Regions from separate parts of the Clostridium sp. JNZ J1-5 genome, predicted to be linked through region 1. Evidence: a T-box and tRNA genes for the amino acid it is inferred to sense, from the RefSeq annotation. Region 1 holds a T-box; the other holds one or more tRNA genes.
The links. The T-box of region 1 lies ahead of pheS (phenylalanine--tRNA ligase subunit alpha). A T-box ahead of a tRNA ligase gene usually reads a tRNA of that ligase, here a tRNA-Phe.
Positions count from the first base shown of each region.

Region 1 (6,348 bases):
GCTTTCTGTTCACTCTAAGCTTGTAATTTCAGCAACTTTAATTTTAATAGTTGGTGGATGGATTTTGATGTATATATTCGAAATGAAGAATCCAGGGACTATACAAAATATGTCTTTAAAGGGGAAATTATTATCCTCGCTTTTTGCATCTGTATCACCGAGAACCGCTGGATTTAATTCCATATCTACTGCAGATATGACTCTAGCTGGAAAATTTTTAACTATAATTTTAATGTTTATTGGTGGTTCACCTGGAGGTACTGCTGGAGGAATAAAAACAACCACTGCAGGTATACTTTTAATGACTGTAATATCCGTATTTAAAAATAGAGAAGATGCTGAGATTTTTGGTAGAACTATAAGCAAAAATTTAGTATATAAATCATTTGTTATTTTAACATTAGCATTGTGTCTTGTAATAGGAGAAACTATGATATTATCCTTTACTGAAAAGGGTGCCTCATTAGAATATATACTATACGAAGTTACCTCCGCTTTTGGAACGGTAGGACTTACTTTGGGACTTACACCAAACCTTAGTGTTATTGGTAAAGTGCTCATAGCTCTAACTATGTATATCGGCAGAGTAGGGATTTTAACATTGCTTTTAGCATTGGCACATAAAAAGCATGGAAGTTCAATAAAATACCCAGATGGGAAAATATTGGTTGGATAGAGGTGGATTTAATGAAAAAGAGACAATTTGTAGTAATTGGTCTTGGAAGATTTGGAAGTTCAATTGCAAAAACACTTTACTCATTAGGTAATGATGTATTAGCAATGGACTTAGATGAAGAAACTGTTCAAAGTATATCAGAGAGTGTTACTCATTCAGTTCAAGCTGATGGTACTGATGAAAATAGTTTAAGAACATTGGGAATAAGTAATTTTGATGTAGCAGTAATAACAATAGGATCCAATGTTCAAGCAAGTATTATGACTGCTCTTTTAGTAAAAGAATTTGGGGTTAAGCACACAATTGCTAAGGCTAATAATGAGCTCCATGCAAAAGTATTAAAAAAGATAGGAGTAGATAGAGTAATATTCCCTGAAAGAGATATGGGAGTAAGAGTTGCTCACAATTTAGTCTCAGCTAATATATTAGACTATATTGAGCTATCCTCTGATTATAGTATAGCTGAAATTGTAAGCCCGGAAGAATGGAATGGAAGTACTTTGAAAGATTTAAATATGCGTTCAAAATACGGAATTAATGTTATGGCATTAAAGAGGAATAATGAAGTTAATATTTCTCCATCAGCAGATGATATTATACAGCCAGGAGATATTATTGTAGCTATAGGTGGAATAGAAGAATTAAATGAACTTGAAAATAAAATAAAATAAAACCATAAGAAGGTGACCTTGTTTGACTTTAATTGAAAGCAGAGAAAATTCTTTAATAAAAGATATAAAAAAACTACATAAAAAAAAATATAGACTAGAAAAAGGTCAGTTTTTAGTGGAAGGTTTTAGATTTGTTCAAGAAGCATTGGAATCATCTTTTTGTATTCCTTATCTTCTTATTAGTGAAAAATTTCAAGATAAATATTATTCATTAAATATGGATAATATGATTAATAAAGATACTAGAGTTTATCTAGTTAAAGATAATATATTTAAAGAATTGTGCAATACTGATAATCCTCAAGGAATTATAGGAGTCGTAAATAATAAAAAAATAGAGATAGAAGATAAAGAAGGATTTTATGTGTTAGTTGATAAGGTTCAAGATCCGGGAAATATGGGCACAATAATAAGAAGCGCTCATGCTAGTGGTGCACTTGGAGTTATTGTGACTAGAGGAACTGTGGATCTATATAATGATAAAACTTTAAGATCTACTATGGGATCTATTTTTAACATTCCTGTAATAGAGGATAATTCATTTGAGAATATAAAAAAATTAAAAGACAACGGATTTAAATTTATAGTAAGTTCCTTAGATACAAATAATAACTTTTATGATATTGATTTAACTGGAAAAGTTGTGATCTGTATAGGAAATGAAGGAAATGGAATAAGTGATGAAATTTACAGGATAGGTGACGAAAAGGTTAAGATACCTATGCCTGGAGGTGCAGAATCTCTAAATGCTGCAGTAGCTGCCAGCATTATGATGTATGAGATAGTTAGACAGAATAGTAGCAGTATATTAAAAGTGTAAAAAGTATTTGAAATTTTATATTTATATGGTTATAATAATATTTAAGTTTACAAACTTCATATAAATGAAGTTTTGATTGAAAAACTAAGCTAAAAGTAAATATATTAAACAGTGATTGAGAGAGTAGATATAGGAATTTTTCAGGGAGGAAAAGCCAGGGACTGGAAGCTTTTTTAAAAGGAATATATTGAAGTTCACTCAGGAGTTCTAATTGTGAATATAGTAGCAATTAGCGGTAAAGCCGATAATTTTTAAAGAGAACTATAGTTTTTCTATAGTTAACAAGGGTGGTAACGCGGATACACTTCGTCCCTATTATACAGGGATGAAGTGTATTTTTTTTATGCCGTTATCTCCCACTTTAAAAGTGGGAGTATTACGGCTGGTAGTCATCAGATAAATTGAAATGAAAGGAGTATTAAAATGAGAGACAAATTAGAGCAAATTAAAAAAAGCGCTTTAGAAGATTTAAAAAGTATTACTACGAAACCAGAACTTGAAAAGATTAGAGTAAAGTATCTTGGAAAAAAAGGTGAACTTACCCAAATATTAAGAGGAATGGGAAAGTTAACATCTGAGGAAAGACCTATTGTAGGTAAGATTGCTAACGAAGTAAGAGAAAGTTTAGAGCTATTTATAGAAAATGCAGCAAAAGAAATTAAGGATAAAGAAAAAGAATTAAGATTAAAAAGTGAAATAATAGATATATCTATGCCTGGAAGAAAACAAATTGTAGGTAAGAAAAATCCTTTAGAATTAACTTTAGAAAATATAACAGATATATTCATATCTATGGGATTTTCAGTAGAAGAAGGTCCTGAGGTAGAAAAGGATTACTACAATTTTGAAGCGTTAAATATACCTAAAAATCACCCGGCAAGAGGAGAACAAGATACTTTTTACATAAATGATGATGTAGTTTTAAGAACTCAAACATCACCAATACAAATAAGAATTATGGAAAATCAAAAACCTCCAATAAAAATGATTGCACCAGGAAAAGTATATCGTTCAGATGCAGTAGATGCTACTCATTCTCCTATATTCTATCAAATAGAGGGATTAGTAATAGATAAAGGTATAACTTTTGCAGACTTAAAGGGAACTCTTGAAATGTTTATTAAAAAAATGTTTGGAGATAAGATGGAAACAAAGTTTAGACCTCATCATTTCCCATTTACTGAACCATCTGCTGAAATGGATGCTACTTGCTTTGTCTGTGGAGGAAGTGGATGCAACGTATGTAAGAATAGTGGGTGGATTGAAATTTTAGGATGCGGAATGGTTCATCCACAGGTTTTAAGAAATTGTGGAATAGACCCAGAAGTATATAGTGGCTTTGCTTTTGGATTTGGACTAGATAGAATGGTTATGCAAAAATATGAATTAGATGATATAAGATTATTATACGAAAGTGATATGAGGTTTTTAAATCAATTTTAATATTAGAAATTATAACTAAGACTAGGAGGTAATAGAATGAAGGTACCAGTTAATTGGCTTAAAGATTACGTAAATATAGATATAACACCAAAAGAATTGGGAGATGTATTAACACTATCAGGATCTAAAGTAGAAGAGGTAATTGTAACTGGAGATGTTGTGGATAAGGTAGTTACAGGTAAAATATTAAAAATAGAAAAACATCCAGAAGCAGAAAGACTTTCAATATGCCAAGTAGATATAGGGGAAGCAGAACCAATACAGATAGTTACAGCTGCAACCAACATGAAAGAAGAAGACATAGTTCCTACTGCTCTTCATGGATCAACTTTAGCAGATGGAACTAAGATAAAAAAAGGTAAGTTAAGAGGAGCTGTTTCTAATGGTATGTTCTGTTCAGAAGAAGAATTAGGAATAGCAGGGGATGAACCTGTACATGGGCTTATGATTCTTCCAGTGGATGCACCAATCGGTAAGGATATAAAAGAAGTTATAAATATGCAAAAGGCTATTATAGATTTTGAAATAACATCTAATAGACCTGATTGTTTAAGTGTAATAGGTATTGCAAGAGAAACAGCAGCAACCCTAGGAACAGAATACAAAATGCCGAGTTTAGAGTATAAGGCAAAATGCAGTGACAAGATTGAAGATAGAATAAAAGTAGAAATAAAAGATAAACTTTGCAGAAGATATATGGCTAGAGGAGTTAAAAATATAACTATTCAGCCATCTCCACAATGGATGCAGGAAAGACTTTTAGAAGCAGGAGTTAGACCAATTAATAATATAGTAGATATTACTAACTTTGTTATGATAGAGCTTGGTCAGCCAATGCATGCTTTTGATAGAAGAGAAATAACTTCTAATAGTATAGTAGTAGAAAGAGCAAGTGGGGGAGAAAAATTTACTACATTAGATGGAGAAGAAAGAATTCTAGATACAGAAGTTCTTAACATAAAAGATGGAAATAGAACTATAGGTCTTGCTGGAATTATGGGAGGACTTAATTCTGAAGTAAAGGATGATACTTCTGAAATTGTCTTTGAATGTGCAAACTTTGATGGAACTAATATAAGGATATCATCAAAAAAATTATCATTAAGAACAGAAGCATCAGCTAAGTTTGAGAAAGATTTAGATCCAAACCTAGTTGAAACTGCCATGAATAGAGCATGTCATCTCATTGAAGAATTAGGTGCTGGAGAGGTAATGGAAGGAACTATAGATATTTATCCAGAGAAGTTAGAGCCACACACATTAACTGTAAGTTCAACTTGGGTAAATAAGTTCTTAGGAATTGATATTAGTAAAGAAGACATGAAGAGCTATTTAGATAGATTAGATATAAAGACTACATTACAAGAAGATAATTTGGTTATAAACGCTCCTACATTTAGATGCGATATAAATATAAAAGAAGACGTGGCTGAAGAAATTGCTAGAATATATGGATACAACAAAGTTCCATCAAATATTCCTAGTACACAAACATTAAGGGGCGGCAAGAATGCTACTCAGGTTCTTCGCACTAAACTAGTAGATACTTTAATAGCAAGCGGATTAAATCAATCAATAGCCTATTCATTTGTAAGTCCAAAGGTTTTTGATAAAATATTAATACCAAAGGAAAGTGAACTTAGAAAGGTTGTTACAATAAAAAACCCTTTAGGTGAAGATTATAGCATAATGAGAACAACCTCAATACCATCTATGATGGAAGCGTTAGCTAGAAACTATGCAAGAAACAATGAAATAGTTAAACTGTTTGAAGTAGGTAAAGTATATATTCCTAAAGAAGATTCTAAAGAGCTTCCAGAAGAAAGAAATACTGTTACTATAGGAATGTATGGAGAAGTTGACTATTTAGATATAAAAGGTATAGTCGAAAATATAGTAAGTGTTTTAGGAGTTAAAAATGTAAAATTCCAAAGAGAGAGCAATAATGAAAGCTTCCATCCTGGAAAAACTGCTGCACTTTACATCAAAAAAGAATTCTTGGGATTAGTTGGGGAAATGCACCCTGATGTAGCTGAAAATTATGAAATAGAAGAAAGATGCTACATTGCAGAAATTAACCTTGATATATTATTTAAGCATGCTAATATAGAGAAGAAATATAATCCTCTTCCTAAATTCCCAGCTGTAACAAGAGATTTAGCTGTTATAATTGATGATAGTATTTTAGTACAGGAAATTGAAGATACAATTAAAAATCAAGGTGGTAACTTACTAGAGAGTATAAAATTATTTGATGTATATAAAGGACAGCAAATTCCAGAAGGTAAGAAGAGTATTGCTTATGCATTATCTTATAGAGGAGACAATAGAACTTTAACAGATAATGAAGTAAATAAGGTTCATGATAAGATAGTAAGAGCCCTTGAACACAAACTTGGAGCAGAGCTTAGGTAAAGTCTATTTCATATATTGAGAAAATGTGTTAAAATGTAGATAAATAATTATTGAATTTATCTAAGAGGGTGTTCATATGAATATAGTAACAGTTAAAATAAATGGTTCTGAATACAACTTAAAAGGTGATGAAAAAGAAGAATATTTACATAAAGTAGCTGGTTATGTAGATAAGAAGATTGCTGATGTACTAAGAAAAAATAATAGACTTAGTATATCAGATGCTTCTGTTCTTTCAGCTTTAAATATAGTTGATGAAAAGTTTAAAGCTGATGATTATATTGAAACTTTAAAAGGAGAAGTTGAAGAAGCCAAAAAAGCTG
Region 1 covers NZ_CM132773.1:609,206-615,553, reverse strand. Annotated here, with positions in the region: gene ACWW38_RS03105 (TrkH family potassium uptake protein) at 1-676, shown strand, start outside; gene ACWW38_RS03100 (potassium channel family protein) at 688-1,347, shown strand; gene ACWW38_RS03095 (TrmH family RNA methyltransferase) at 1,370-2,167, shown strand; T-box leader at 2,270-2,484, shown strand; gene pheS (phenylalanine--tRNA ligase subunit alpha) at 2,591-3,610, shown strand; gene pheT (phenylalanine--tRNA ligase subunit beta) at 3,647-6,025, shown strand; gene zapA (cell division protein ZapA) at 6,102-6,348, shown strand, end outside.

Region 2 (6,348 bases), 1.5 Mb from region 1:
CTTTAACTTCATTAAAAGGTCTTACTGAAGCCTCTTGCTTATCTTCAACTTTTATTAAATGGTATCCAAATTGAGTTTTAACTGGCTCACTTAAAACTCCTACTTCTATCTTAAAAGCAGCTTCTTCAAATTCAGGAACCATTTGTCCTTTACCAAATCTACCCAAATTTCCACCTTGTGCTTTTGATGGACAAGTTGAATACTTTTCTGCTGCTTCCTCAAATGCAAGACCGCCATTTATCTTAACCATTACTTCTTTTGCTAATTCTTCAGAATCTACAAGTATATGGCTAGCAACTACAGTATCCCCTGTCTTAAACATTTCTTTATTAGCTTCATAGTATTCTTCTACTTCTTTATCTGTAACTTCTACTTCATTAATTACCTTTTCTATGGCCATTTGAGTCAAAATTTCTCTCTCTACTATTGCTAATCTCTCTTTAAATTCTTCTAAATTCTCCATCCCCACTTCTTTACCATAGTTATAATATAATTCAAAAGAAACAAGTTGCTCTAATAATTGTTGTTTGCCTTGTTCACTAAGTAAAAAAGATTGTTTTTCTCTTGGAAACTTTTGAACTGCTAATTGAATATCTGCTTCTGTTATTTCTCTTCCATTAACTTTAGCTAAAACTTTATTTTCCATATATAAACTCCTTTAAAATTATTTATGGGCAAAATCCCCACTTACATATGATATCATAATAGAGTATGTATATATAACCCTTTACTAAAGATTTTCAATAGTTGTTAAACTAATAGGAAATCTAATATACTAAAATACAATGTCTACAAATCATTGTATTTAATTTCTTATTTAAAATATAATATAAATTTAAAAAGCACATCTTAATTTAATAAGATGTGCTTTGGTGATCCACCGGGGAATCGAACCCCGGACAACTTGATTAAAAGTCAAGTGCTCTACCGACTGAGCTAGTGAATCATATTACCTGGCTACGACCTACTCTTCCACACCGTCTCCAGTGCAGTACCATCGGCGCTTTGAAGCTTAACCTTCGTGTTCGGAATGGGTACGGGTGTTGCCTTCAAGCCATAATAACCAGATGCATGATTTGCCAAAATCTTCGATTTTGCTAACAAATCAGTACTCATCAGCTATGCTGAGGAGTTTCCTTAATTGAATGCCGTTATTGTCTAACGCCAGACACAATAGCTATTATATCAACATTAATATAACTTGTCAATAAATTTTTATACTTTTTATTTAAAATATATAACTTATCATATTTCTATTACATCCACTTATTTTATCATTAACTTTTCACTTGATATTAATACTAACTTTTATTATATAGAATACATAGAGTTATGAAATACAGTACAGCTATTGCTAAATGATAATAATTATTATATAATATTTTATAATAATTTGATTTCGAGGTGATTATATGAATAATTTAGAAATAAAGGAAGGTACTATTGCTCCTGATTTTTCACTAATAGGTTCAGACGATAAGCAGCATAAACTTAGTGATTATAAAGGTAAAAAAGTAATTCTATATTTTTATCCAAAGGATAATACTCCTGGATGCACAAGAGAAGCTGAATCTTTTAGAGATAATATAGATAGTTTTAATGCTTTAAATACAATTGTCCTAGGAGTAAGTAGGGATTCTCTAACATCACATGATAAGTTTATATCTAAATTGAATTTACCATTTGTACTTTTATCTGACTCTGATGAAAAAGTAGTTAATCTATATGGCGTATTAAAAGAAAAGACTATGTTTGGTAAAACATCAATGGGCATTGAAAGAAGTACATTTATAATTGATGAAGATGGCATAATCGAAAAAATATATAGAAAAGTTAAAGTAAATGGTCACGTTGAAGATATTTTAAAACATATAAACAAATAACTTTTTTATAAACATTACGTATTATATAGAATATGATTTATTGTCTAATAGCTTAGGAGGTATTAAATATATACCTCTTTAATTTATGTATAGCAAAAGATCCTAACTACATTGTAGTTAGGATCTTTGGTGGCTGGACCAGGAATCGAACCAGGGACACGAGGATTTTCAGTCCTCTGCTCTACCGACTGAGCTATCCAGCCATATTACCTGGCTACGACCTACTCTTCCACACCGTCTCCAGTGCAGTACCATCGGCGCTTTGAAGCTTAACCTTCGTGTTCGGAATGGGTACGGGTGTTACCTTCAAGCCATAATAACCAGATGCATGATTTGTCAAAATCTTCGATTTTGGTAACAAATCAGTACTCATCAGCTACGCTGAGGAGTTTCCTTAGAGAGATTGTTCTCTCAAAATTGCACAGTGAATTAATATTTGATCAAGCCCTCGATCTATTAGTATCAGTCAGCTTAATGCATTGCTGCACTTACACCTCTGACCTATCAACCTGGTAGTCTTCCAGGGATCTTACTAGCTTACGCTATGGGAAATCTAATCTTGAGGTGGGCTTCACGCTTAGATGCTTTCAGCGTTTATCCCTTCCCGACATAGCTACCCAGCTGTGCTCCTGGCGGAACAACTGGTGCACCAGAGGTCAGTCCATCCCGGTCCTCTCGTACTAAGGACAGCTCCTCTCAAATTTCCTACGCCCACGGCGGATAGGGACCGAACTGTCTCACGACGTTCTGAACCCAGCTCGCGTGCCGCTTTAATGGGCGAACAGCCCAACCCTTGGGACCGACTACAGCCCCAGGATGCGACGAGCCGACATCGAGGTGCCAAACCTCCCCGTCGATGTGGACTCTTGGGGGAGATCAGCCTGTTATCCCCGAGGTAGCTTTTATCCGTTGAGCGATGGCCCTTCCATACAGAACCACCGGATCACTAAGCCCGACTTTCGTCCCTGCTCCACCTGTATGTGTCGCAGTCAGGCTCCCTTCTGCCTTTACACTCTACGCGCGATTTCCGACCGCGCTGAGGGAACCTTTGGGCGCCTCCGTTACCTTTTAGGAGGCGACCGCCCCAGTCAAACTGCCCACCTAGCAATGTCCTGTGACCAGATTCATGGCCGCCAGTTAGAATTCCAGTACTATCAGGGTGGTATCCCAAGGACGACTCCACGAAAGCTGACGCTCTCGCTTCTAAGTCTCCCACCTATCCTGTACAGACAATACCGAAATTCAATGCTAAGCTACAGTAAAGCTCTACGGGGTCTTTCCGTCCAACCGCGGGTAGCAAGCATCTTCACTTGCACTTCAATTTCACCGGATTTGCTGCCGAGACAGTGCCCAAATCATTACGCCATTCGTGCGGGTCGGAACTTACCCGACAAGGAATTTCGCTACCTTAGGACCGTTATAGTTACGGCCGCCGTTTACTGGGGCTTAAGTTCACACCTTCGCTTGCGCTAAGCATTCCCCTTAACCTTCCAGCACCGGGCAGGCGTCAGCCCCTATACATCAGCTTACGCTTTAGCAGAGACCTGTGTTTTTGATAAACAGTTGCTTGGGCCTGTTCACTGCGGCCTGCTCTCGCAGGCACCCCTTCTCGCGAACTTACGGGGTTAATTTGCCGAGTTCCTTAGCAGCAATTCTTCCGACGGCCTTAGGATTCTCTCCTCATCTACCTGTGTCGGTTTGCGGTACGGGCACCAATTTGCTCCATAGAGACTTTTCTTGGCAGCGTGGAATCAGATACTTCGCCAAAATAGGCTCCCCATCACACCTCAGGCTCAGTTGAGCGGATTTGCCTACTCAACACCCTAAGTGCTTAGACGCACATCCAATAGTGCGCACATCCTATCCTCCTGCGTCATCCCATTTGTCAAACGCATTTTGGTGGTACTGGAATATCAACCAGTTGTCCATCGCCTACGCCTTTCGGCCTCGGCTTAGGTCCCGACTAACCCTGGGAGGACGAGCCTTCCCCAGGAAACCTTAGATATTCGGCCAACAGGATTCTCACCTGTTTTTCGCTACTTATGCCAGCATTCTCACTTCTGCACTGTCCACCACTCCTTACGGTATGGCTTCAACCTGTACAGAAAGCTCCTCTACCACGTGTCGTTAGACACATCCATAGCTTCGGTGGTAAGTTTGAGCCCCGTTACATCTTCGGCGCAGGATCTCTCGACTAGTGAGCTATTACGCACTCTTTCAATGAGTGGCTGCTTCTAAGCCAACATCCTAGTTGTCTTAGAAATCCCACATCCTTTACCACTTAACTTACACTTTGGGACCTTAGCTGATGGTCTGGGCTGTTTCCCTTTTGACCACGGATCTTATCATTCGTAGTCTGACTGCCGGGGTACGAGTATATGGCATTCGGAGTTTGATAGGGTTCAGTAACTGTTGTCAGCCCCTAGCCCATTCAGTGCTCTACCTCCACTACTTATTACCCGACGCTAGCCCTAAAGCTATTTCGAGGAGAACCAGCTATCTCCGAGTTCGATTGGAATTTCTCCGCTATCCACAGCTCATCCCATGGTTTTTCAACACCAACGTGGTTCGGACCTCCACGAAATTTTACTTTCGCTTCATCCTGGCCATGGATAGGTCACCCGGTTTCGGGTCTACGATATGCAACTAGTTGCCCTATTCAGACTCGGTTTCCCTTCGGCTCCGCACCATAAGTGCTTAACCTTGCTACATATCGTAACTCGCTGGCCCGTTCTACAAAAAGTACGCCGTCACACATTAACGTGCTCCGACCGATTGTAGGCACACGGTTTCAGATTCTATTTCACTCCCCTCCCGGGGTTCTTTTCACCTTTCCCTCACGGTACTTCTCCACTATCGGTCACTAGGTAGTATTTAGCCTTGGGAGATGGTCCTCCCTGCTTCCCACAAGGTTTCACGTGTCTCGTGGTACTCTGGATTAGATCTTGCCTCATTTCCTTTTTACCTACAGGGCTATTACCCTCTACGGCTGAACTTTCCAGTTCTATTCGGCTAAAGAAACTTTGGCGTTATGATCTATCCTCAACCCCAGAAACAAAGTTTCTGGTTTGGGCTCTTCCCCTTTCGCTCGCCGCTACTGAGGGAATCGATTTTTCTTTCTCTTCCTCTGGGTACTTAGATGTTTCAGTTCCCCAGGTGTTCCTCTATGCACCTATGAATTCAGTACATAGTATCTAGCGTTAGCTAGATGGGTTTCCCCATTCGGAAATCTGCGGATCACAGGCTATTTGCGCCTACCCGCAGCTTATCGCAGCTTATCACGTCCTTCATCGGCTCCTAGTGCCAGGGCATTCACCGTGCGCCCTTTGTAGCTTGATCTTTTTAGTATATTTAATATACTTAATTCAGCTTATTACTAAGTTTTACTTAGTTCTAGGTTTAATCTTTATATTCACTGTGCAATTTTCAAAGAACAAATCGCTAAACACGTTAGTGTTCAACGTCCTTAGAGAAACTTATAGTCTCTCAAAATTAAACAGAATTAAGAACCAGTCTATGAAAGCAGTGCTTTCATTTCTCCCTAGAAAGGAGGTGATCCAGCCGCAGGTTCTCCTACGGCTACCTTGTTACGACTTCACCCCAATCACCAATCCCACCTTCGACCGCTGGCTCCTTACGGTTACCTCACGGGCTTCGGGTGTTACCGGCTCTCATGGTGTGACGGGCGGTGTGTACAAGACCCGGGAACGTATTCACCGCGACATGCTGATTCGCGATTACTAGCAACTCCAACTTCATGTAGGCGAGTTTCAGCCTACAATCCGAACTGGGACCGGTTTTATAAGTTTAGCTCCCCCTCGCGGGATTGCATCTCATTGTACCGGCCATTGTAGCACGTGTGTAGCCCTAGACATAAGGGGCATGATGATTTGACGTCATCCCCACCTTCCTCCTGGTTAACCCAGGCAGTCTCGCTAGAGTGCTCAACTTAATGGTAGCAACTAACAATAGGGGTTGCGCTCGTTGCGGGACTTAACCCAACATCTCACGACACGAGCTGACGACAACCATGCACCACCTGTCTTCCTGTCCCCGAAGGGACTTCCTCAGTTACGAGTAATTCAGGAGATGTCAAGTCTAGGTAAGGTTCTTCGCGTTGCTTCGAATTAAACCACATGCTCCGCTGCTTGTGCGGGTCCCCGTCAATTCCTTTGAGTTTTAATCTTGCGACCGTACTCCCCAGGCGGAATACTTATTGCGTTTGCTGCGGCACCGAGGGTGGTACCCCCCGACACCTAGTATTCATCGTTTACGGCGTGGACTACCAGGGTATCTAATCCTGTTTGCTCCCCACGCTTTCGTATCTCAGCGTCAGTTATAGTCCAGAAAGTCGCCTTCGCCACTGGTGTTCTTCCTAATCTCTACGCATTTCACCGCTACACTAGGAATTCCACTTTCCTCTCCTACACTCTAGACACCCAGTATCAAATGCAGCTCCCAGGTT
Region 2 covers NZ_CM132773.1:2,077,861-2,084,208, reverse strand. Annotated here, with positions in the region: gene ACWW38_RS10220 (peptidyl-prolyl cis-trans isomerase) at 1-646, opposite strand, end outside; tRNA gene ACWW38_RS10215 (tRNA-Lys) at 871-946, opposite strand; rRNA gene rrf (5S ribosomal RNA) at 952-1,068, opposite strand; gene bcp (thioredoxin-dependent thiol peroxidase) at 1,413-1,883, shown strand; tRNA gene ACWW38_RS10200 (tRNA-Phe) at 2,011-2,086, opposite strand; rRNA gene rrf (5S ribosomal RNA) at 2,092-2,208, opposite strand; rRNA gene ACWW38_RS10190 (23S ribosomal RNA) at 2,320-5,222, opposite strand; rRNA gene ACWW38_RS10185 (16S ribosomal RNA) at 5,429-6,348, opposite strand, start outside.
Region 2: it has a tRNA-Phe gene. The T-box ahead of pheS (phenylalanine--tRNA ligase subunit alpha) is inferred to sense a tRNA for this amino acid. The anticodon was not compared.